Dongshaea marina: one gene and its partner. The main gene of each other region encodes a partner of the protein of the gene in region 2 in a complex. Links are inferred from orthologs where the notes say so. Each region holds a gene or a part of one and is shown on either strand. Other genes may lie near its edges. The genes, in order: rpsJ and nusB.

What was found.
Region 1: the proteins of nusB (region 2) and rpsJ are in contact, whole or in part, in a solved structure (PDB 3D3B), measured with the Escherichia coli proteins. The link is inferred for Dongshaea marina from one-to-one orthologs.

What each region holds. Positions count from the first base shown.
Region 1 is NZ_CP028897.1:223,127-234,419, reverse strand. Bases 1-2,748 are described here. They hold rpsJ (30S ribosomal protein S10), read right to left. Parts: upstream 1,657-2,748; coding sequence 1,345-1,656; downstream 1-1,344. Other genes in these bases: DB847_RS01180 (P1 family peptidase), read left to right, coding at 2,082-2,748; rplC (50S ribosomal protein L3), read right to left, coding at 688-1,326; rplD (50S ribosomal protein L4), read right to left, coding at 65-670; rplW (50S ribosomal protein L23), read right to left, coding at 1-68. Outside these bases: more of DB847_RS01180, read left to right, coding at 2,749-2,984; DB847_RS01175 (5-carboxymethyl-2-hydroxymuconate Delta-isomerase), read right to left, coding at 3,187-3,528; DB847_RS01170 (hypothetical protein), read left to right, coding at 3,680-4,123; DB847_RS01165 (ArsR/SmtB family transcription factor), read left to right, coding at 4,257-4,601; arsB (ACR3 family arsenite efflux transporter), read left to right, coding at 4,604-5,668; DB847_RS01155 (type II secretion system protein N), read right to left, coding at 6,283-7,035; type II secretion system protein GspM, read right to left, coding at 7,032-7,538; type II secretion system protein GspL, read right to left, coding at 7,535-8,722; type II secretion system minor pseudopilin GspK, read right to left, coding at 8,719-9,843; type II secretion system minor pseudopilin GspJ, read right to left, coding at 9,840-10,496; type II secretion system minor pseudopilin GspI, read right to left, coding at 10,493-10,870; type II secretion system minor pseudopilin GspH, read right to left, coding at 10,857-11,293. UniProt on the Escherichia coli protein: Involved in the binding of tRNA to the ribosomes. Part of the processive rRNA transcription and antitermination complex (rrnTAC). The complex forms an RNA-chaperone ring around the RNA exit tunnel of RNA polymerase (RNAP).
Region 2 is NZ_CP028897.1:1,131,070-1,142,528, reverse strand. The notes cover bases 5,382-8,295. They hold nusB (transcription antitermination factor NusB), read right to left. Parts: upstream 7,089-8,295; coding sequence 6,675-7,088; downstream 5,382-6,674. Other genes in these bases: ribBA (bifunctional 3,4-dihydroxy-2-butanone-4-phosphate synthase/GTP cyclohydrolase II), read right to left, coding at 7,670-8,295; ribH (6,7-dimethyl-8-ribityllumazine synthase), read right to left, coding at 7,107-7,571; thiL (thiamine-phosphate kinase), read right to left, coding at 5,660-6,619; trmB (tRNA (guanine(46)-N(7))-methyltransferase TrmB), read right to left, coding at 5,382-5,508. Also shown: DB847_RS05675 (RHS repeat-associated core domain-containing protein), read right to left, coding at 1-4,081; DB847_RS05670 (DUF3802 family protein), read right to left, coding at 4,417-4,758; more of trmB, read right to left, coding at 4,852-5,381; more of ribBA, read right to left, coding at 8,296-8,794; DB847_RS05640 (riboflavin synthase), read right to left, coding at 8,846-9,508; bifunctional diaminohydroxyphosphoribosylaminopyrimidine deaminase/5-amino-6-(5-phosphoribosylamino)uracil reductase RibD, read right to left, coding at 9,490-10,620; transcriptional regulator NrdR, read right to left, coding at 10,623-11,072; arsC (arsenate reductase (glutaredoxin)), read left to right, coding at 11,345-11,459. UniProt on the Escherichia coli protein: Part of the processive rRNA transcription and antitermination complex (rrnTAC). The complex forms an RNA-chaperone ring around the RNA exit tunnel of RNA polymerase (RNAP).

The DNA of each region.
Region 1 (11,293 bases), 900 kb from region 2 along the record:
GCCATAGTGCTCTTTTCAGAGATGAGCGGAGCCTTGAGAACTTTTAACAGACGCTCTTCGCGGTTCATGCCAGCATCCCCTCAATCTGCTTAACTGCATCAGCAGTCATCAATACCTTGTCGAAAGCGATCAGGCTTGCTGGATCAATGGCAGCAGCGTCACGCGCATCAACTTTGTACAAGTTGCGAGCAGCCAGGAACAGGTTCTCATCAACTTCAGAGGTCACGATCAGAACGTCGTTCAGTTCCAGACCCTTCAGCTTAGCAACCAGTTCTTTAGTCTTAGGTGTCTCAACACCAAACTTCTCAACTACGATCAGACGCTCTTGGCGAACCAGCTCAGACAGGATGCTACGAACAGCAGCACGATACATCTTGCGGTTAACCTTCTGGCTGTGATCTTGCGGCTGAGCAGCAAAAGTCACACCACCAGAGCGCCAGATTGGAGAGCGAATAGTTCCTGCACGAGCACGACCAGTGCCCTTCTGACGCCATGGCTTTTTGCCACCGCCAGATACTGCGGAACGGTTCTTCTGAGCACGAGTACCCTGACGAGCACCAGCTGCGTAGGCAACAACAACCTGATGCACCAGAGCTTCATTGAACTCACGCCCGAAGGTAGTTTCGGAAACTTCAAGAGCGCTCTGCGCGTCTTTCATTACCAATTCCATTACTATCTCCTCAGACGTTACGCTTTAACGGCAGGTTTAACGATGACGTTTCCGTTAGTCGCACCTGGGACTGCACCTTTAACCAGCAGCAGGTTGCGATCAACGTCTACACGTACAACTTCCAGGTTCTGAGTCGTTACACGCTCAGCACCCATGTGACCAGCCATTTTCTTACCCTTGAATACGCGACCAGGGGTTTGGTTCTGACCGATAGAACCAGGAGCACGGTGCGACAGAGAGTTACCATGAGTCGCGTCCTGGGTACGGAAGTTCCAACGCTTAACAGCGCCCTGGAAGCCTTTACCTTTAGAGGTACCGGTAACGTCTACTTTCTTAACATCAGCAAAGATATCAACCTTCAGCTCACCACCAACAGTGATGTCAGAACCTTCACCTTCACCCAGACGGAATTCCCACAAACCACGACCAGCTTCAGTACCAGCCTTAGCAAAATGACCCGCTTCAGGCTTAGTTACACGGTTCGCTTTCTTAGAACCAGTAGTAACCTGAATAGCGTTATAGCCATCGCTTTCCAGAGATTTAACCTGGGTAACGCGGTTCGCTTCTACTTCAATAACAGTCACTGGGATAGATACGCCATCTTCAGTGAAGATGCGGCTCATGCCCAGCTTACGACCAATAAGTCCGATTGCCATTGTCATAAACTCCCTGCATTAACCCAAGCTGATCTGGATATCAACACCGGCAGCCAGATCCAACCGCATCAGTGCATCAACGGTTTTTTCTGTAGGCTCAACGATGTCGACCAGGCGCTTGTGAGTGCGAATTTCGTACTGATCACGTGCGTCTTTGTTCACGTGTGGAGAAACCAGTACTGTGAAGCGCTCTTTACGAGTAGGCAGTGGGATAGGACCACGTACCTGAGCGCCTGTGCGCTTAGCAGTTTCTACGATTTCCGCTGTAGACTGATCGATCAGACGATAATCGAATGCCTTCAGACGGATACGAATTCTTTGGTTCTGCATTTACCAGAGCTCCAAATGGTTTAACATAAAAAAAGACCGCTCCATCCCCGCTAATGCAGGAGGGCGTTGTCTTTAAACCGATTCTCTCCCGATTGGAGAGACTGAATGCCGGGCCTATTGCCCGCGCTTGTGTGCCGACCCTAGAAGGGTCAGGACGGCAATTATACAGAGCTCGGCGATGATCGCAAGTCTCCGCGACCAATTTTTGACTGATATTTGCTCGCCCCGTGGAAGGATAAATGAGGTCATCTCATCTTTCACCGGCGAATCTCATTTGCTGTCTCTCGACCTCCCCTGTAGTACCGGGCTGTAATCGCAGTAAGCCCCTGTCTGAAGACCCTTGTATGATCTGCCTTGGATTGCTAGGCTCCCCCCGATTTAAATCTTATCCATTCCAAAGACCCAATTCTCTAGCAGGAGCCAGCATGCATATTCAGGGATTGACCATAGGTCACGCGGAAGATACTGAGAACCAAACCGGTGTCAGCGTGTTTTTATTTGATCAGCCAGCGACCTGCGGTTATTGGCTCTGCGGCAGCGCCCCCGCTCTTAGGGATGTTCAACTTCTTAATCTTGAAACCAGTGCCAAGGAGATCCATGGCCTGGTATTAACCGGGGGCAGTGCTTTCGGGCTGGATGTAACCAGTGGTGTCATGCAGTGGCTTGCGGAACAGGGAAAAGGGCTTCAGACACCTCACCGCCGGATCCCCCTGGTACCAACGGCCGGTATCTATGACTTCGATCAGGGAAATCCCGTAGCCCCCACCCCGGAACTCGCTTACAGAGCCTGTCAAAATGCAGGTACAGATTACCTTTATGGACGTGTTGGCGCAGGTTACGGGGCCAGTGCAGGTAAAGCCTGGCACCAGGGAACACCAACACGGACCGGGATAGGCCTCTCTTCCATGAGAATGGGAGAACACACAGTGACCAGCGTCGCGGTTGTTAATGCGGTTGGTGATATCTACGAGGATAATCAAATCATCGCAGGAGCCAGAGATCCGGAGGGTAATCTCATTAACTTAGAAAAACTGATCGCCAATGGCCAGTGCAAGATGACGCTGTCCGACAATCAAAACACAGTGCTGGTCGCAAACTTCATTGACGCAAAATTACCTGCGCCCGAACTAACCCTGCTCAGCAAGATGGCAACTGCCGGGATCGCCCGCTCGGTTCGACCGAGCTTCACTCCCTTTGATGGGGATATCATCTTTACTGCTGGCGTGGGTGCAAAAGCGATGGATGAACCCGATATGATTCGACTCGGCACCATCTGTGCGCAAAACGTTGAGCAGGCCATTATCAATAGTGTGAAACACTCCCTTTGACCAAGCCTCCAGCCGGGTGATATATAGCATCTTAGTGCGAATATCTCCCGGCCTGAAAAACTCGCCCCCAAACCTTGCTCCCTACAACGACCGGCAACCAGCCATGGACCTGTGAAAAGCTTAAGAATCAGATCAAGTGAGAAGCCCCGAATCGAATCAGGGCTCAAGGCAACCGCTTGCGGACTACGGAGCTCTGCTGAGCCTAGAGATTACATTTAATGTAGGAATCACCGGGCAGATCGACCACCTCCACCGACAAAGCAAGATCTGTCATGGCCAGCGAGCCCAGGGCATTGAGAACCCCATCGGCCAACATGGCTTTCTGCTCATCGGTTCTGCCAGGCAAAATCTTCACGCTCAGGTGGATGAAGTTATTGTGTTCCTCCCCCAGCTTAAAGTGCTCATAGCCGATTGCCCGAGTCTTAATATCACTTTCCCTGAAAAGCCCGGAGTCGAACGCAGAGCTGTGAACACGCTCCACCAGTTGCTCGATGGCAACATGCTCTTCGATCGGTTTGGAATACTCAATAATACAATGAGGCATGATTCATCCCTTAAAGCTCAATTAAAAACCTGCCTATCCCATCAGGATTTCTCCAACCCCGCAACTGTCAGAATCACAAAAAGTGCACTCAGAAAGGTTATTCCCCTTGATGGGGGTCTAAGCCTCCTTAGCCTTTAAGATCTACCAATCCATGATTCATACTCCAAGCCTTGATACTATCCAAGGCAGGAAGATAAAGGAGAGCATTGAAATGACAATTTCTAAACAGCCCCTGGACAAACAGAAGCTTACCGAGCACCTGAAGGAGCATGCCGAGTACGCAGCTAAAACAGCAAATCAACTAGAGTTTTATACACTGGATGAACAAGGAGAGCTGCAACAGATTGATAGCAAGATTATCTTTGTCCGCACCAGTAACAACGCTGGCTTCTCTGTTTTGCCCTCGTGGGAGGATGAATCAAGCACTCTTTACTCCTACCCCCACGCCACAGATGAAGAAGATCTCTTCTCAAGCTTTTCTACCAAACACAAATGCGCCAATGTCTTTGATCTTTTTATCGATGTCAGAGAGCCTAACAACAGTGGTACGCCTGAAAAAACATCTGACTCAAATAAAGATGACAACTCTGTTTAGCTTCCAGGTTAGATGCACACTGATTGAGAAGATGACTTAACTATTTCCACAAAATAAGAAATAACTGATTGAACATTGATCTGTCCTCAACTAACATATTTATAAATTTAAATATGTTTAATTAAGTGATGCGATGGACTCTCTAACTAACCTGCTGAAGCTGCTGGCCGATCCCAATCGGCGACAGATCCTTTATCTGCTTCGTAAAGAGGAGCTGTGTGTCTGCCAGCTACAAAGGCTGATCCCTCTGACTCAGGGTGCCATCTCTATCCAGCTTAAAAATCTCAAAAATGAAAAGCTCATCACCTCACGCCGCCAGGGCAAATGGATCTTCTATCGTTTGCAGGATGAGCAGCCCTTAGATATCTCGAAACTGCTTGAGCAACTGTTTGCCATGATGGAATCTCGCGGTGAGTGTCATGAGCTTGAGCAGCAACTCGCACAACTACCCAGCTTCGAACTCTGTGCCAAGGAGTAATCATGTTATCAATGAAACGTTTAGGTTTTTTGGATCGCTACCTCACCCTGTGGATCTTTCTGGCGATCTTTGCCGGAATCGGGATCGGTTATCTGTTTCCACAGGCCAACCAATGGATTGGCCAGTTTGAGTATGGCTCCAGCAACCTGCTGATCGCTATCGGGCTCATCGTCATGATGTATCCTCCTCTGGCCAAGGTGCGGTATCGCAAGATGAAGCCGGTATTTAGTGACAAAAAAATCCTGCTGCTGTCGCTGATCCAAAACTGGCTGGTCGGTCCTGTGTTGATGTTTATACTGGCAGTGATTTTTTTCCATGATGAACCGACCTTCATGGTGGGCCTGATCCTGATAGGACTGGCCCGCTGTATCGCCATGGTGATCGTGTGGAACGAGCTCGCCAGGGGTAACCGGGAGTATTGTGCTGGCCTGGTGGCATTCAACTCCATCTTTCAGGTGCTGTTCTACTCCGCCTATGCCTATATATTTATCTCGCTATTGCCACGTCTGCTTGGATTAGAAAGCTCAACCATCAATATCTCGATGCTGGATATCGCCCACAGTGTGTTTATCTATCTTGGGATCCCCTTCATTGCCGGATTTTTAACCCGGGAGATCCTGACCCGACTCAAGGGGGAAGAGTGGTACGAAGCGGTATTTATCCCACGGATCTCACCCCTGACCCTGATTGCCCTGCTATTTACCATAGTGCTGATGTTCTCTCTCAAGGGTAGCGAAATAGTCGCCCTGCCGATGAATGTGGTGAAGGTTGCCATTCCGCTGCTTATCTATTTTGTGCTGATGTTCTTTATCTCGTTTTACATGGCCTGGCGCAGCGGCGCCGATTATGAGCGCTCAACCTCACTGAGTTTTACCGCGGCTTCAAACAACTTCGAGCTGGCGATAGCCGTTGCCATCGCCGTGTTCGGCATTCACAGCGATCAGGCCTTTGTCGGGGTGATTGGCCCACTGGTCGAGGTGCCGGTGCTGATCGGCCTGGTCAATGTCGCATTCTGGCTGAAGAAACGCTGGTTTGATGCCGAACCCGCCGTGCAGGCCAGCAAATAATTGATGTCAAAGGCGCCCGACAGCGAGCAAAGGCAGCTCTCGGGCATCCAGCCCTTCACTGCATTAATACTTCCCTGTATGGCAGGGATGTACCTTTCCCCTAATACACAAGGATGTGTGAATGCCGTACTAACCAGGGATGGTGTTAACGGCATGCAATCCCCTCGCCCCCGGATCTCGCTGAGCCCTCGACTCACCTGATGATTAAGCCACCGCGTAGACAGGCCGTCCATGGCCTAACTACGCTTTCGCAACGTCCTGTTGCTCAGACTTAATCCTCTACGGCTCACTTCGGCGCTCTCTTACGGGGGAAGTTGAGCCCCGTTTATTTGCGCCGAATGCTTCATTGTTGATGAGCGTATCAATCACAAGGATGTGATTGAAGGGCAGCCAGAACAGGGATGTTCTGTCTGACCGTTAGTGAATCTGATGAAGCAAATATCGGGGTGTCCTTGGGAGTGAAGAGGGTATTGGGCAAGCAATACCCTTTTCCCGCCGCCGCTCGGCAGCGGCAACTGTGCCGTAGGCACAAAACTCTGTCCGAAGGACCAAAGAGATATACAGCTGCCAGCATGGCTGACGGAGGAACTTGGGGGCTGCGCCCCCAAATCAAATCAGGCGCGTCCCCGATATTGGATATGATAGCGTCCCTGGGGATCCATCTTGCCGATCCACGCCAGAGAGGATTTTAGTGAAGGTGGGAAGTCTGCCAGCGGGGTCATCGCTCCCTTGAGCTGATAGCTGCCGTTGGGCTGAATGGTCAGCACACCATCGAATTTAAGCTCCTTGGATTTCTGGCTGATATTGGCGGTTGCCACTCCCTGCTGACAACTTAACTTGGCATTGATCTGTCCAAGCTTGAGCCGGCCAAATCCCGGATTCGCCTCGACTGCAGAGCCTGCTATTCGTCCCTGAAGCTCGGTGCATTTCCCATCACTCATTTTTAAAGAGCCGACCTGCACTCGCAGCTCCCCCTTGAGGCCAGCGATTGCCGCCTGTTGATTGAGCTCGCTGAGCTGCTCCAGGGGTAAAATCAGTTTTCCATCGCTCACCCCCAGAGAAGAAAAACCCAGTGACAGCTGACCCTGGCCACGGATCCCGCCAAATTGACCAAACTGAAAATCACTGTTGAGTTTGCCCATCAGCAGAGGCCAGAAACCGAGGGACCAATCGGGTTGATGAAGTACCCCGCCAGGCCACTGCAAGGCACTGGCATGGCCATTCCATACAGTTCCATCCACCGAGGTAAGCTCAATTCCCTGAGGATGGGGCAGATAGCGCCATACAAACCCTGCAGGCAGATAGGCCACCAGAAAAATCAGATAGAGCACCACAGCCGTCATGATCCAAGCAATAGGTTTTTTCATAGTGCTAACCCCAGCTGTAAACGCCGTACCTTCACATAGCCAGGCTCACTGGTCTTACTCAGATCCAACAGCCGCACGGTCACACCACGCTGATGAAGCATACTCAACCACCCAAGCAACTGATTAAAACTCACATTCTCAATCCATACATCCACCCTGTCCTTTTGAGGCTGGATGCGGGTGATCTGGATCTGGTGATTGCGGGCACTGCGATCGACGGCGCTCTCCAGGCTTCCTCTTGGGATTGGCTGGATGGAGTTACTGGCACGATAACTCGCCAGTTTATTCCCCTGCTCTTTAATCCACTGCAGAGTCTGCTCCGCCCCGGCAAGCTGGTTCTTGCTATTAACCACGCTGGTATTCAGGGGTTGCCAGATCCCCCAATACAATATGCAGATCACAATCGCAACCCCGGCCCAGGAAACCAGTTTCTTTTCACGGGAGTTAAGTTGATTCCACTGCTGCATCAAAGGTGCGCTATAACGTTCCAGGATCTCCTTCATCCCTGCCCCCTGATAGTCAAAGCCCCTTCCATCTTCTTGCCTTTCTGACTCATCTCACCAAATTTAACCTGGTACTTTTTGCCGACTGCATCACGGAACTTCTCAAATGAGGGAAGCCCATCGGCTCGCACGTTCAGTCGGAGCTGGCCACGTCGCCCATCATAGTTGATCCCGGTTAACTCCAGATCTTTTACCGCCTCAAAGCCGGGCTGTAGCTGGTCCAACATCTTTAAAAAGCCCTGCTGCTTACCCTGCTGCTGATATTGACGCATGTGCGCCATCATCTGGGCGCGCACATTAACGATTCGGTGCTCACCAGGAAACAGCTGGCGATAGATCTGAGCCGTCTGCGCCGTGAGTTGTTGCTTTTGGGCGTTGAGTTGATACAGCTCAATCCCCCGGCTGAATAACACAATCAAAAACAGCGCCACCAGAGCAATCGCCGGAGCCAGCCATAATTTAATCAGCTTGGAATACTCGGGCAGCTTACGATAAGCTCCCTGCAACAGGGTATAGCGGCTGGCAATCGCCCCCTCGGCCAGGGGTTGCATCGCAAGCTCGGCAAGCTCGGTTTGCCAGCTTCCACTAAAGGCCTCTGGTGCCGGAGTCAAAGATACAACCCCCTGCTCCTCACCAAAACTCGCCATCAGGGGTGCAAGCCAGGCCGCTTCTGCAACCAGGCCCCGGGTTTCATCCTGGCGGATCAACCACTGCTCTCCGAGCTGCAGAGCGCTCCACTGCCCCTGAGAAATGAGTGGCAATGCCAACACATCCGGCAGCAGGGTCTCGGCTTCAAAGCCAGCCTCTTCAAGCCAGCCAAGCCACTCTCGCATCCGCTCATCATCAACCGCAGCCACCTGCAGCTCAGAGCCGCTGCGGCTGAGAACCGAAATATGCAACTTCTCAACATCCGAGGCACACTCCTCCTCCAGCAGATAGGGCAATGCCTTAAGTGCCTGGGGACTGTAACGACCAGGCAGGGTCAACTGGCGGAAAATAAAATCACTTCCGGGGACCAGAGCTATCACCCCCCGACCACTCGCCTGGCTCTGAAGATCGGTCAGGCGAGAAACACCTTCAATACAGCCCGAAGCGATCACCTCTGATTGATCTTTTGACCAGACCAGCCAGTGAATCGGCTGCTCGGCATGCTCTGCCAACCTGATCACCAGTTTCTCGTTCACTCAAATCCTCCAATACGGCGGCCGATCAAGGTTACTTTGTCATCCTGCCGCTGATAGAAACTCACAATTCGGGCGCTGGCGCCACTATAAAACCCCTGGGTCCGGGCCTCGAAATAGTTGCTGGTCACATCCAGGCTGGAACTAACCTCAGAGCTACTATCTCCCCCTGAGCCAACCTTTTGCAGAAACTCCTGAACAGTTTTCCAGCCATCCTCGGGACGGTTCTTGATCACATCCGCCAATTGCTTGAGTCGATCCGGCCCCCATCCCAGCACAGCTAACAGCAGGGGAAACTGCTCTTTTTTAATGGTATTCACGTTCAGTTTAAAGCTCTGCTCGGGTAGGGCACAAATCTGCCCGACGATCCGCTGATAAAGCTTGGCCGTCATCCCTTTGATAGCCCTGAGCTCATACTTATCGGCCATCTGGGTATTTCCGGCCAGATAGGGCACTGCCAGTGCCGAATAGTACTCATCCTCAGCCCCATTGGTTCGCGGGATCTGATCGCTATCGATCCAGTCCTCCGTTGAAGCGGCAATCACCTTGGCACGGGTTGAACCCACTCCCTGATTTTCCAGCAGCTGAATAAACACCTTGCGCGCCACTACACCACTATTTTGAGAGTCTTTACTCTCTTTATCCTTGCCACCATCCTTATCATCTGATTTTTGATAAGTCGCTCCGGGGGCTGCGGTCAGAGCATTGAGGTTCAGGCAGTTGCTCAGATCGATGATCTGTGTCCGGGCACCACGCATAATCTTCTTGCGCTTATAGGGCTTACCATCAAACTCGTCCTTGTCCTGATCCGGGTGAGCCGGAGGCAGTCCAACCTCAGCCCCCGGGTTATCCGGCATATCCAGCTCCTGAGCCCAGTCCTGCCCTAGGTTAACCGTCTTCTTATCTTTGAGGCTTTTTTTCAGCAGTAAGGGAACATACGCCTCACCACCCAGGGCATACTGTTTCGCCTGCTCATAAAACACCAGATTACTGGTACGCTGCAGATCCATTCGAAAGCGCTCGTTAAGGCCGGTCGCCACCACCACCATCACCGCAAGCAGCAGCATCACCACCAACAGCGCAACTCCCTTTTGCTTTTGAGGCGATCGCTGTTGATACCTCATGAGTCACTATCCTGGCTTGAGTTGTTATTACTGTCCGAACTGCTCTGTTTTTTCCAGGCGCTGTTCGGCATCTCAAATACCCACTCAATCTTGCCAAACTTTTTCAGGGTCAAGATGACCTTAACACCGCCTGGCAGCTTCTCTGAGTCCTGCCAGCTATCCAGCCACTGACCATCGCTATAAAACTTAAGCTCAAAGTCGCTCACCTCCTTGAGCAGTTTCTGGACTCTGGGTATCGCCGAATCGATGGGATCCGGGTAGAGATAACTCTGGCGCTCCAGGACGCCATCTTTAACCACATAGCCAACCCTTAGCAGATCTGAACGGGGCAGCAGTTGCTGTGGATTAGACCAACCGCTTCGAACAAACATCACCCCCCAATCCTGACTCTCTCCCAGGTATTGCGCCGCAGCAAACCGCGTCTTAGGAGGAGCTCCCGAGATCCGATAGGTACGGGGAACCGCCTGCTCGAAATCGCGACTCATCATCAACCACACCCTCTGCAGACGCTGAAGCTGCTCCCCATGCTGTTTGGCGGTTTGATCACTGTTGAGTACCCCGTGCATCACCTGGTAAGCACTGATACTAAACACCGCAAAGATCGCAATCGCGATCAAAACCTCCAGTAGGGTAAATCCGTGATTGCGTCTCATTTGGAGATAAAGCTTTTCATGGTGATCAGGGTCTGAGATGAGTCTTCCGAGGGTTTGACCTGCACCGTCACCTGGCGAAATTTACTCTGAATATCCTCGGAGCCGGCGGCTTTTCCTTCCCATTGAACATACCAGTCACGCCCAGCCATCTTCACCTTCTCTCCCTGCCAGCCACCATCAGGCCAATCTTTATTCAGGCGGATGGTCGCCAATTGATTATGAGCAATCCAACTGGCAACGGTTTTTTGCTCAAGCCGCTGCATGTTATTGAGATCCCCCGAGGTCATCTCCATCAGCGCCAGCCCGGCGATGGCAAACACCACCAGCGCGATCATCACCTCCAGCAGAGTCATCCCCTGGTTACGACGCATCATCTTGTGCCTCGCGTTGAACCGTCACATCACCAAAATCGTCCACCCTGACCTGCCAGGCAGAATCCGGCTCTCGCTCCAGGGAGAATGTCAGGGTGAAAGGGCTCACATCACCACTGCTATCAATGACGATCTGCGGAGGTGGTAGCTTGGGCTTCTTGTTTTCGCCAAACAGAGGTTCATCACTGAAAAGAGAATCATCAGAAAACAGCTCATCATCCTTTTGCTCCTTGAGCTTGCTCCAGGGCTGATCCTGCAGTTTCCAATCCAGCACCATCCCATCCGGCATCTTCTGCTGCGTGGTAAAACGTTGCTTTTTCCAATACCCCCAGTACTGATCCCTGGGGTGGTACTTCATGATCTGATATTGATCGCTATCCAGCCTCACCCCGAGCTGTTGATCTCCCAGCACCGCCTGTTGCTCAC
Region 2 (11,459 bases):
TGCAACGTCCATTGAGCCTGTTCTGAATAGAAGCTACACCTGCCCCAATAGCAGAGCTACCAATACTATTAACTGCAACTTGTCCCAAGGTGCTTAACTGCCAAGTACTGCCGGCAGCCCGCCAAGTCAAACGTGAAGCAAGTGTACCAAGCCCCCCTCCTAAGGCCCCTGTAGCAGTACTACCCAAAAAGTCTACCCAATTGAAGTTATTAAAACCTTTATTCTCTTGATACTGTGAGTAGGCATTAATACCACCACTTATAACTGCACCAACTACGCACCATGGACATAAGCCATAGGGATCACTTAGATTGATTGAATTTCCAAGAGCATAGCCATAAGTATTCACTCCTCCAACCAACCCAATCGGATCACTGGTGATATAACGCCCGGTCTCAGGATCGTAGTATCTATGGTAGTTATAGTGCAAACCAGTTTCTGAGTCATAGTACTGCCCGGGGAAGCGCAAGTTGATGTTAAGTTTGTGCGGGTCATGGGCCTCACCAACGCCAAAGGCATCAGATTGCCATCGCCAAACCAATTGCTGCTTTGAATCAGTGCCCCAGCGCGGGGTATTAAGGTGATCGGTGTGAAGGTAAGTTACTGGGCCAGTCACAAACCCATCCCCCTCCTGAATGATCTGAACCATGGCGACAGGTCGGCTACCCAGCCAAAGATAGAATTTATAACCTTGCTCTTCACTGTACTCAGCGATTAATTGGCCATGCAGATCATAGGCGTAGCTGGTTGTCTTCGCCTGCTTAAGGCCTCCCTGACGCTTAAGTTTGCGGTACTCTTTGCGCTTCTGTTTACAGATCTTGAGGGACTGCTTGAGGCTCTGGTATTTCGCCCTGAACCCACGCCAATGTTCGGTTTTTAGACTCCTGAAAAACTCACGAATGGCCTGACGACGGCACTGCCAATATTTGAATTTTTTAGCCGTGCCCTGCTGAAGCTTCAGGATCCGCTGACCCAGTCCGTTATAGCGATACTCTACATTGGCAGCAGGAATGGAGGAGAGCCGCCCATCCTGATTGTACTGCAGCTCTTTATCATCAAAGGTTGTTAGCAAGCGTCCGAGCTCATCCAGGCTCACCGCTTTGCCATCCTGGCTGACGAGGCGATTACTGGCCACCTGATAGTTCAGGATCTGGTTACTACTGCCGCCTTCACCCGATCGCTCCCGTCGGTTACCAACAGCATCGTAACTGTAGCTTAGAGTCTTCTGCAGGCTTTTCTCCCCAGTCAGACGGTTTAACATGTCGTAGCTGTAACTGTTCTCGCCAATCTCCAGCAGGTTACCATTGGCATCATAGCGATAACTGAGATCTGTCACTCCCGGGATGCTCATATAGGTCAAGCGGCCATCCCGATTATAGTTACGGATCTCCTGAGTCCCGTTCCCCCAAACCATTGCTGTGATGCCGCCAGCTGCATCATATTCGATGTTACTAACCACTGGATTTATAATCCCATCTGAGCCAATAAACTCAATGGCCTGAATACGCCCGAAAGCATCGTATCGGTTTTGGACCCTGTTGTTTTCAGGAAGGGTGAGTTGTGTCAGCTTACCGCCCGAGGCATAGGCGTAGCTGATGTTGAATTGATGGGCTATAGCATCCGCTGAGAGAAGATATTTATGGGACTGCTCAGTCAAGCGACCGTGAGCATCGTAGCTGAAACTGAGCTCAGAGGAGGCATTATTAAGACCGGTTAAATGGCCAATACCATACTGACCTGGCTCTGTCTCATCGTATTGGTAGTGGGTTACTGAGGAACCGGCTTTACGCTCAATCAGGCGGTTGAGCGCATCATAACGATAGCTTTCCTGTCGGCCCAGGGAATCTGTTCTGAGAGTCAGATTCCCTGCATCATCATACTGATAACTGGTTGTGCCTGTATCCGGGCTGGCTCTGTGAGTTCGGTTACCCAATCCATCATAGCTGTAACTCGTTGCTGCATTGTTGGGCGCCGTCACCAAAATGATGGCATCCTGCTGATTGTAGCTGAGCCTGGTTACTCCGCCTGCTTCATCCTGATGGTTAATCAAGCGGTTAAGCGCGTCATAGGCTCTGAAGTGCTCATGCCCTATGCCATCGACTCCAGAAATCGGGTTACTGTTCAAATCATAGCGGTAACCGTGCTCTCCCTGCTCTAAGATCACCCCAAGCAGACGACTCATTTCGTCATAGCGAAAAGCTCGCTGACGACTCACAACTCCCGCAGCACTAATCAGTTGTTGCTGAACAATATTCCCCTGAGCATCATAGCTAAGCAGCAGCTGACTACCATCGGCATAGATCACAGTGGTCAAACGGCGTGCATCATCATAGCTGAAGCGGGTTTGCAGGCCATCCGGGGTAATAAGCTGGGCTAGTTGACCTACGAGATCATAGCTATAATGTGTCAGCTCGCCCGCTTTCTTAGATGATAAAATTCGCCCCAAACTATCGTATCGGTAGAGAGTCTGAATACCATTGGGATCTAAACTCCAGCCCGGCTTTCCAAGAACAGTGTAGCTGCCAAACCGCCAACTGTGACCCGCAGGGTTAAGCGCCTCGGTAAGATTTCCATCGGCGTCATACTGATAGCGGGTGATATCCTGAATATCACTCCTCGGACCGTCTGCAGTGGCCAACAGTCCCTGGCTGTTATAACTGTATTGCCATGTCCCCCCGGTTGAATGTTGCAGGCGGATCAAGCGCCCGGAGAGATCATACCCATAGCTAAGCACGTGATCTCCCTGAATCTTGCTCACAGCCAGTGGCTTGAGCGGATCCCATAGCCAATGAGTCCGACGTTCCTCTGCGGTCCCCTCAGCCTCAACCTGCAAGCTAATCAGGCCCCGCTCATTGTATTCAAAGCGAGTCACATTTCCCTGCCAATCTGTCTTGGTTTTAGCAAGGCCGTTATCGTAATAGCCATACTCTTTGCTTGCCGCTAAGCAGTGTGCTGATGCATGCCCGTCCACACGAGTAACCCTCTTGAGGGTTTCAATTTCAGTAAAATGGTAGGTGGTCTCTTTACCCAGAGCATTGGTAACGGTAGTTGAACCATCCTGGTTATAGCTAAGCTTTGTACGCTCCTGTCCCGCGTGCTCACTCAGAATTGCCCGCCCCTCAGCATCATATTCCCAGCTTGCAAAGCGCACACCACGCTCATCGGTGATCCCTGTTAACAATGCTGTCTGTGTTGGGTGGTAGTGATACTGTTTTTGGGTACCGTCCGGGTAGGTCACAGCAATTAAGCGCTGCCAATCGTCATATTGATAACTAAGTGTAAGCTCTCCATTGAGTCTCACCAGCTGGACCATTCCATGAGAGCCGTATTCAAAACGCAGGCTCTTACCAAATCCATTTTGAACTGTCACCCCAAGATCATCATGACTGAGGGTCTTAATCCTCCCCTGAGCATCGATCACTCGCAGTAGTCGCCCCTTGGAGTCATAGTATTCAGCACCACCAGATTGCAGAGTCAGCCGCCAGTCATAGCCCTCTATCGATTGCTCAAGCTTATGATAAACATCAGCATCGGATTGCCAGCTACTCCCGGTATTTCGATAGATAAAAGTCTTACCATCACCGCGCCTTAACCAAACCTCAGCCGGATCGCTTCTCATCTCGATTTTTTGAAAATAATCAAAGCGCCATAGGCCATTGGAGCTGTTGTAATTGCGCCCAACCACTAGGGGATCTGGTCCACCACTGGTGAGATCAACTTCACGCTGAAACTTATTGCCGGTGGCGATATCGATGGGATTGCCTGCAGCCAGACAGGTTTGACCATTGGATTTGAGTGGAGGGTCCAGCTCATCCGGCGTTTTGTAGTAATGATTCTCTTCGTAATCGATACCGGGGACATAAAAATAGTATTGAGGACCACGCCAGGTATGGCAGCTCACACCATGCTTTTCAGCATTGCTCCGGCAGGCACTCAGAGCCACGGCTCCGTTTTGATGATAAAAGTAGACATGATTGCCGGGTGCAGCAATGGAGAGGAGATCGGAGGAATAGGAAAGCATTCCCAGGAGGAGTAGCACTCTGACAAAAGCCAATGCTACCGCATTAACAAAACTTGACAAACAAGCTGCCGGGTATCCATGCATAGGCTTCACTGTTGCCCTATCTGTACCTCCAGCTCAGATAGGTCCCGTTATTTGGTGACTATCTTAAAGCCTAGAGGTTCACTGAGTAAGCGCCACAATCAAAGTCACTATTTCAAACTGCCACTTACAGGAGAAAACCGATAATCGCTTACATATTAACCAGATAGGTTGCACTGCGAATAGCTTCATTAGATGTAAAAATGTGACATTAAGCAATGATGTCACCCATAAGAGCCGCCGTAACTTTTTCTGGCTCCAACAAAAACGGAGCCCTCAGGCTCCGCTCCCATCGTGCAAACTTGACCAGGCAGTCAGCCGGCATTCACCGCCGCATCAAACATGTTCTTAATTAGATCGATAAACTCACTTAGAAATGCCTGCTGCTCTGCCGTTGGTTGGCGATTCCAGATATTAGAGAGGATCTCATGCAGCTCCTCAACGACCCTGTCCGCCTCCTTCATCAGGGCAAAGCGCACCTCGGTCTCAAGCTGCGGATTTTGTTCACAGATCGCCATCACATGGTTAGCCACCATATCTGTCACATAGTCATCCGTCAGCAAGCCCCCCTCTTCGGAGGAAACCTGCTCAAACAAGGCCAGGTTTTCGACCAGATATTCGATCAGCGCGTGATAACCGTCGGTGTCAATGATCATAACAACTCTTGCGTGTCCATCCCTTCACACTACTAAAACTATAGACAGAGAGCTTCAACCCGGCGACCTAAGTTATGAAAATTATGTCCAGGCTCAACTCAAATCAGCTCTAAGTTGCCAAAGGGGCTGCAGACTCGCCTGATATTTACGCTCGAAGGGAGTGATGGGATTATCCGGCTCTATCGAATTGAGTCGACTTTGATAGCCAGCAATATCCAGAGCGATCGCAAACTCTTCAAGGTAAAGCTTCCAGTTACTGCGAAGCTCGAGCTTACCCTTGAGCTTCACCAGATCAGAGAAGGTTTCACTGCCATGCCAGCGTCGCTGCAGGTGGCCGGCTTTAGGCCAGGGGGTTGGATACAAAAGATAGTGATAATCCAGAGTCCAGCCCGCCTTTACCGCCAGACGCCAAAAATCATTGAGATCGACCCGTGCCAGCAGGTAGTTTTCACTCGCCTCTCCGGCTCCCTGATGGCGGGCAAGGCGATTTGCCGACTTATCCAGCCCTATCACCAGAGCATCCGGATGCAACTTGGCAATTGCCGATGTACTTTCCCCTACACCACAGCAGGAGTCAAAAATCAGCGGTCCCTGCCAAGCCTCAATCCTCGGAGCCAGTGCCTCAAAAACTTCCTGAGTCGGCTGATGCACCGGACGTCGGGTTGGATATTTCAGGTGGCGCCTGACCACCTCTTCAAGCCTTGGATGGGGACCTGGCTGGTTGCTGGTAACGATTCTAGATTGAGTCATCTTGATCCTATGCAATACATCGTAAAGGCTCAGCTAAACAAAGAAGGGGTTTAAGATTCATTCGAAGAATACTGAGAAGAAAAGAGGCTATAGCAAATAGTAACAATAAGCTGAGCAAACCCGATCAGGATTGCTCAGCGTCTCAGGCTGATCAGGCAAAGTGATCCCAGCCTCTGGCCTCAAGTTCTATCTTATGGCCATCGTGGTAGAGCTCCACGCCCGGCTCACCCGGTACAATCCGCCCGATACAGGTATGGCGTACTCCGGAGTGAGCCAGTGCCGTATCCAGGGAGCCCCTGTGGGCTTCAGGAACGGTAAAACACAGCTCATAATCATCACCTCCCCCCAATGCCAATCGCCAGGCTTCTTCGGGCTCGGTCAGGGCTCGCATCGATTCAGACAGGGGGAGCTGCTCCAGGTGGATCTGCGCCCTGACATTGGAGGCCCGGGTAATATGCCCGAGATCCGAGAGCAAGCCATCAGAAATATCCAGGGCACTGGAGGCAATACCGCGCAGAGCCTGCCCCGCCAAGATACGTGGATGCGGAAACTCAAGCTTGAGTTTAAGGGCATCAAACTGCTGAGAAGGCAGGGTGCGACGCCCCAGCAGGTGCTCCAGAGCCAGGGCAGCATCGCCCAGGCGCCCGGACACATAGATGAGATCGCCGGCTTTAGCGCCAGAGCGGAGCAGTGCCTTGCCCTCGGGAATAGTTCCTTTCACCGAAACCGTAATCGACAAGGGTCCCCGGGTCATATCCCCGCCTATCAGGGCCACATTGTAGTACTCTGCCAGCTCAAAAAAGCCATCACAGAATGATTTTATCCAGGCTTCGTCAACTTCGGGGAGAGTCAACGCCAGTGAGACCCAGCGCGGATCGGCCCCCATAGCAGCCAGATCGGAGAGATTTACCGCAAGTGCGCGGTAACCCAGGGCATTTGGGTCCATATCCGGCAAAAAGTGCACCCCGGATACCAGGGTGTCGGTACTCACCACCAGCGAGTTATTGGCGGGAACATCGAGGATCGCACAATCGTCCCCCGGTCCTTCAAGGACATCCTGGCGATTCGCGTGGTTGGAGAAATACTTTTCTATCAGTTGGAACTCTGAAATGGCCATAAATAAAAGAAAGCCAGCTGAGTTAGCTGGCCCTCATGCATCCTTGAAGTTAGCTTTTTAGCTGTGCTTGCGCATAACGGTCAAGCACACCATTGATAAACTTGTGGCTCTCTTCGGCCGCAAATGTCTTGGCAAGCTCAATCGCTTCGTTAATCACAACCTTGTAGGGAATATCAGGGCGTTTCACAAACTCGTAAAATGCCAGGCGCAAGATCGCCTTATCGACCATATCGACCTCTTCGAATGGACGAGACAGCAGGGGCGCAATCACCTGATCCAGCTCGGCGGTGTGCACGGCAACACCGGATGCCAGCTCAGAAAAATAATCCAGATCTGTGCCCTTCATATCCTGATCAACCTTGAATTGCTCTTCAATATCTGTGATCGGATCCTGTGTGATCTGCCACTGGTAGATCGCCTGGGTTGCAAATCGACGAGCCTTTCGGCGCTCTGATGGTTTCAAAACCGCTCTCCTAATCTCTTATAACTCTGTGAGCACATTAATCATTTCAAGTGCGCAGAGCGCGGCTTCAGCTCCCTTATTGCCTGCTTTCGTCCCTGCACGCTCAATCGCCTGCTCAATATTTTCAGTGGTCAGTACACCAAAAGCGATAGGTACATCATGCTGCAAAGAGACCTGGGCTACCCCCTTGGTACACTCACCGGCTACATATTCAAAATGAGCCGTACCACCCCGGATCACGCAACCCAGTGCAACCACGGCATCAAACTTGCCTGAGGCTGCCAGGCGCTTGCTGGCCAGTGGGATCTCAAATGCTCCAGGCACATAGATCACTGTGATGTTGCTCTCTGCCACCTGTCCCTGACGTTTCAGCGCATCAACGGCTCCTTCCAGCAGGCTCTCATTGATGAAACTATTAAAACGCGCCACCACAATCGCAATCTTTGCATTGGGTGCAGGGATCTGCCCTTCAATCACTTTCATGGAACGTCCTACCATGCATTAAAAAATTCGCATCATTCTAGCACAACCGAACCGTGACAGAAGAACTCAATCACAGAAAAAGCGTTTATCTGAGCGCTTTATCTAAGCGCTTGTGGTGCCGAGAGAAACTCGACGATCTCAAGGCCAAAGCCAGACAACGCATGATACGGGGTTTGGGCTCCCATCAGGCGCATTCGGGAAACACCAAGCTGCTTTAAGATTTGCGAGCCAGCACCAATCAATCGTGAACCATCGCGGGTTGGCTGACAGGACTGGGCACTCTCCTGTAACTCATGCAGTTGCTCAAGCTGTTGCTCCAGCTGATCGCCACTAACAACTCCTTTAAGCAGAACCAGGACCCCTCCCTGCTCAGCAAGGTAGCGTAGTGAGTTATCCAGGGTCCAGCCATGGGTTGAGTGAGTATCTCTCGCCAGCAGATCCGTCAGGGGATCATGCAGATGCACCCGGACCCGGGTCGGCTGATCTTGGCAAGGCTCCCCGCCAGCTCTTAAAGCCAGGTGCAGCTGCTGATCGACCGTATCCCGGAAGGTAAAAAGCTCAAACTCACCATAGCGGGTTTGCAGGCTCTGGCAGGAGATCTGCTCTATGGTGCTCTCGGTGCGGATCCTGTATTCAATGAGATCGGCAACGGTCCCAAGCTTTAGCTTGTGCTCCTTGGCAAACTGCTCCAGATCGGCGCGCCGCGCCATGCTGCCATCCTCATTGAGGATCTCGACAATCACAGCGGCAGGTTCAAATCCGGCCATACGGGCCAGATCGCATCCTGCCTCTGTGTGGCCGGCCCGATTCAATACCCCGCCATTACGGGCCATCAGCGGAAAGATATGCCCCGGCTGCACCAGGTCCCGGGGCTTTGCATCGGGTGAAACGGCGGCCTGCACCGTCCGCGCCCGATCCGCCGCCGAAATACCTGTGGTGACCCCGGTTGCCGCCTCAATGGACAGGGTAAAATTGGTGGCATAGGGTGAACGGTTGCGATCCACCATTAGCGGGAGTTTAAGCTGTTCACAACGAGCCTGTGTCAAGGTCAGGCAAATGAGCCCCCGTCCATAACGGGCCATAAAATTAATATGCTCGGCGGTGACCTTCTCGGCCGCCATGATGAGATCGCCTTCATTTTCCCTGTCCTCATCATCCATCAGGATCACCATCTCACCCCGGGCTATCGCCTGGATAATGGTTTGTGTATCACTCAATCCCATGCTCTCTCCTAAGCTGAATATCCAGAACTACCAGCCATGTTTAATCCTAACTCAGCGCATAAACCCATTTTTCATCAATAGCTGCTCCAGCCCCTCACCCTTTGACGAGCTCTCGCCTCTTAATGTGGGGTCAAATAAACGTTCGAGATAGCGCGCCAGCAGATCGACTTCGAGGTTGATTTTACCTCCCGCCTGCCAGCTATCTATGCTGGTTTGCTCCAGGGTATGGGGGACTATGGTCAGCAAAAACTGCTCGGCCCGCACATCATTGACCGTCAGGCTAACCCCATCGACCGTTACCGAGCCTTTCTCGGCGATGTAGCGCGCCAGCTCCCGGGGAGCCTTCATCCAAAACTCGATCGCGCGCCCATGCTGCTTGCGACTCACCACCTCGGCCACCCCATCTACATGCCCACTGACCAGGTGTCCGCCGAGACGGGTCGACAAAGTCAGAGCCTTCTCAAGATTCACCGATTGGTTCGGCCTATAGTGAGCAAAGCCGGTGCGGCGAATTGTCTCCCCCGAAACATCGGCCTCAAATCCATGATCCAACAACCGCACCACGGTAAGGCACACACCGTTGGTCGCTATGCTGTCTCCCAGCTTCACATCACTGAGATCCAGGGCTGCAGTATCAATCTGCACAGAGTAATCACTGCCTTTTTTATGGATGGCCCGAAGCTGGCCCACCGCTTCTATGATTCCGGTAAACATATTTTAGTTGGTTTCGCTGTTAGTTTAATGTCGGGACCAATCTGCTCGATTGAGGTAAATTCAAGTTCAGGAAGCTGGCTCATTGAGGTGTAATCTGGCAGCTGCGCCATGCCACGAGCTTGATCGCCCATCAGCTTGGGAGCAAGATAAACCACCAGCTCATCCACCAGCTGCTGCTCCAGTAAGGCACCGGCTAAACCCGCTCCCGCTTCAACCCACACAGAGTTTATCTGCTGCTCACCAAGATAGCGCATCAAAGAAGAAAGACAGATTTTCCCTGAGTCGGTAACCGGCAGGGCCAGCTCTTGCACCTGAGAGCCGAACCCTCCCTGCGTATTACGCCGGGCAAGCCACACCTCTCCCGGCTTTTGCAGCAAAGATTGCTCAGGGGTGATCCGGTTTTGAGAGTCGATGATGATCCGCTGCGGTTGACGAAGGGGAAGATCAGGATACCCCTGTGCCAGGATCTTTGATTGCTCAGGACGCACATTTAAAGAGGCATCATCCCGGATCACGGTTTGTGCCGTGGAGAGAATAGCGCAGCTCCTGGCGCGGTGTAGCTGCACATCGGATCGCGCCTCTGGCGAGGTGATCCATTGGCTCTCACCGTTACTCAGGGCGGTGCGCCCATCTAAGGTCGCCGCCATCTTAACGGTAACATAGGGTAAACCACAGAACATCCGCTTGTTAAACCCGGGGTTAAGTACTCGCGCCTCAAGCTCCAACAGCCCCTGTTCAACCTGAATGCCGGCTTGCTGCAGCATGCGAATGCCACCACCGGACACCTCGGGATTAATATCTCCCTGGGCGATCACCACCCGGGCAATGCCCGCTTCAATCAACGCCTTGGCACAGGGGGGTGTGCGTCCATAGTGGGAACAGGGCTCCAGGGTCACATAGGCAGTAGCGCCACGCGCCCTATCACCAGCCATCGCCAACGCATGAACCTCGGCGTGAGGCTCACCGGCCTTAAGGTGGGCTCCCTCCCCCAATATTTTGTCATTATCTGCAATCACACAACCCACGATGGGGTTCGGGGTGGTGGTAAATTCGCCGCGCCTGGCTAATTCAATGGCGCGTGCCATCAGCTTCTCATCCAGTCCACTGAACACTATTACTTCTCCAGCTTGGCGATCTCTTGCTCAAACTCCCGAAGATCCTTAAAGGAGCGATACACAGAGGCAAATCGTACATAGGCAACCTTATCAAGTTGCTTAAGCTCTTCCATCACCAGATTCCCCACATAAGAGGATTCTACCTCCCGCTCACCGGTGGCACGTAACGCAGACATGATCCGGTTTAACCCCTGCTCTATGTCATCGGCACTCACCGGGCGCTTTTCCAGGGCTCGCTGGATCCCACTGCGGAGCTTCTCTTCATGAAAGGGTTCACGATTGCCATTACTCTTGACCACCTTGGGCATCACCAGCTCGGCGGTTTCAAAGGTGGTAAAGCGTTCGTGACAATGTAAGCACTCTCTGCGGCGCCGAACCTGATGGCCATCGGCAACCAGACGAGAGTCAATTACCTTGGTGTCATGGGCATGACAAAAAGGGCAATGCATGCGGCCTCCGCTGATTTAGTTCGCAAAAGGTGAGTGTACCAAGATAACTCCCAAGATGCCCGACTCAAGGGCACATTCGCTCCCGGAATCAGGAGATATGCGTAAAGTTATTAAGACTCTCACTCCGGAGCCCGCTACCAGATATCTTGCTGTGGATAACCTAAACCCTAACTAAATTCAATTTCCAACAATCTAGAAATATAAATATTCCTATTTTATAGTGGTCAGCATGAGACTTCCTTCATCACTTTTTTGACTCAGGAGCAACCAGAATGTCCGAGATCACCATCTACCACAACCCGGAGTGCGGAACCTCTCGTAACACCCTGGCGATGATCCGCAATAGCGGTGAACAGCCTACCATCATTCATTACCTGCAAACCCCTC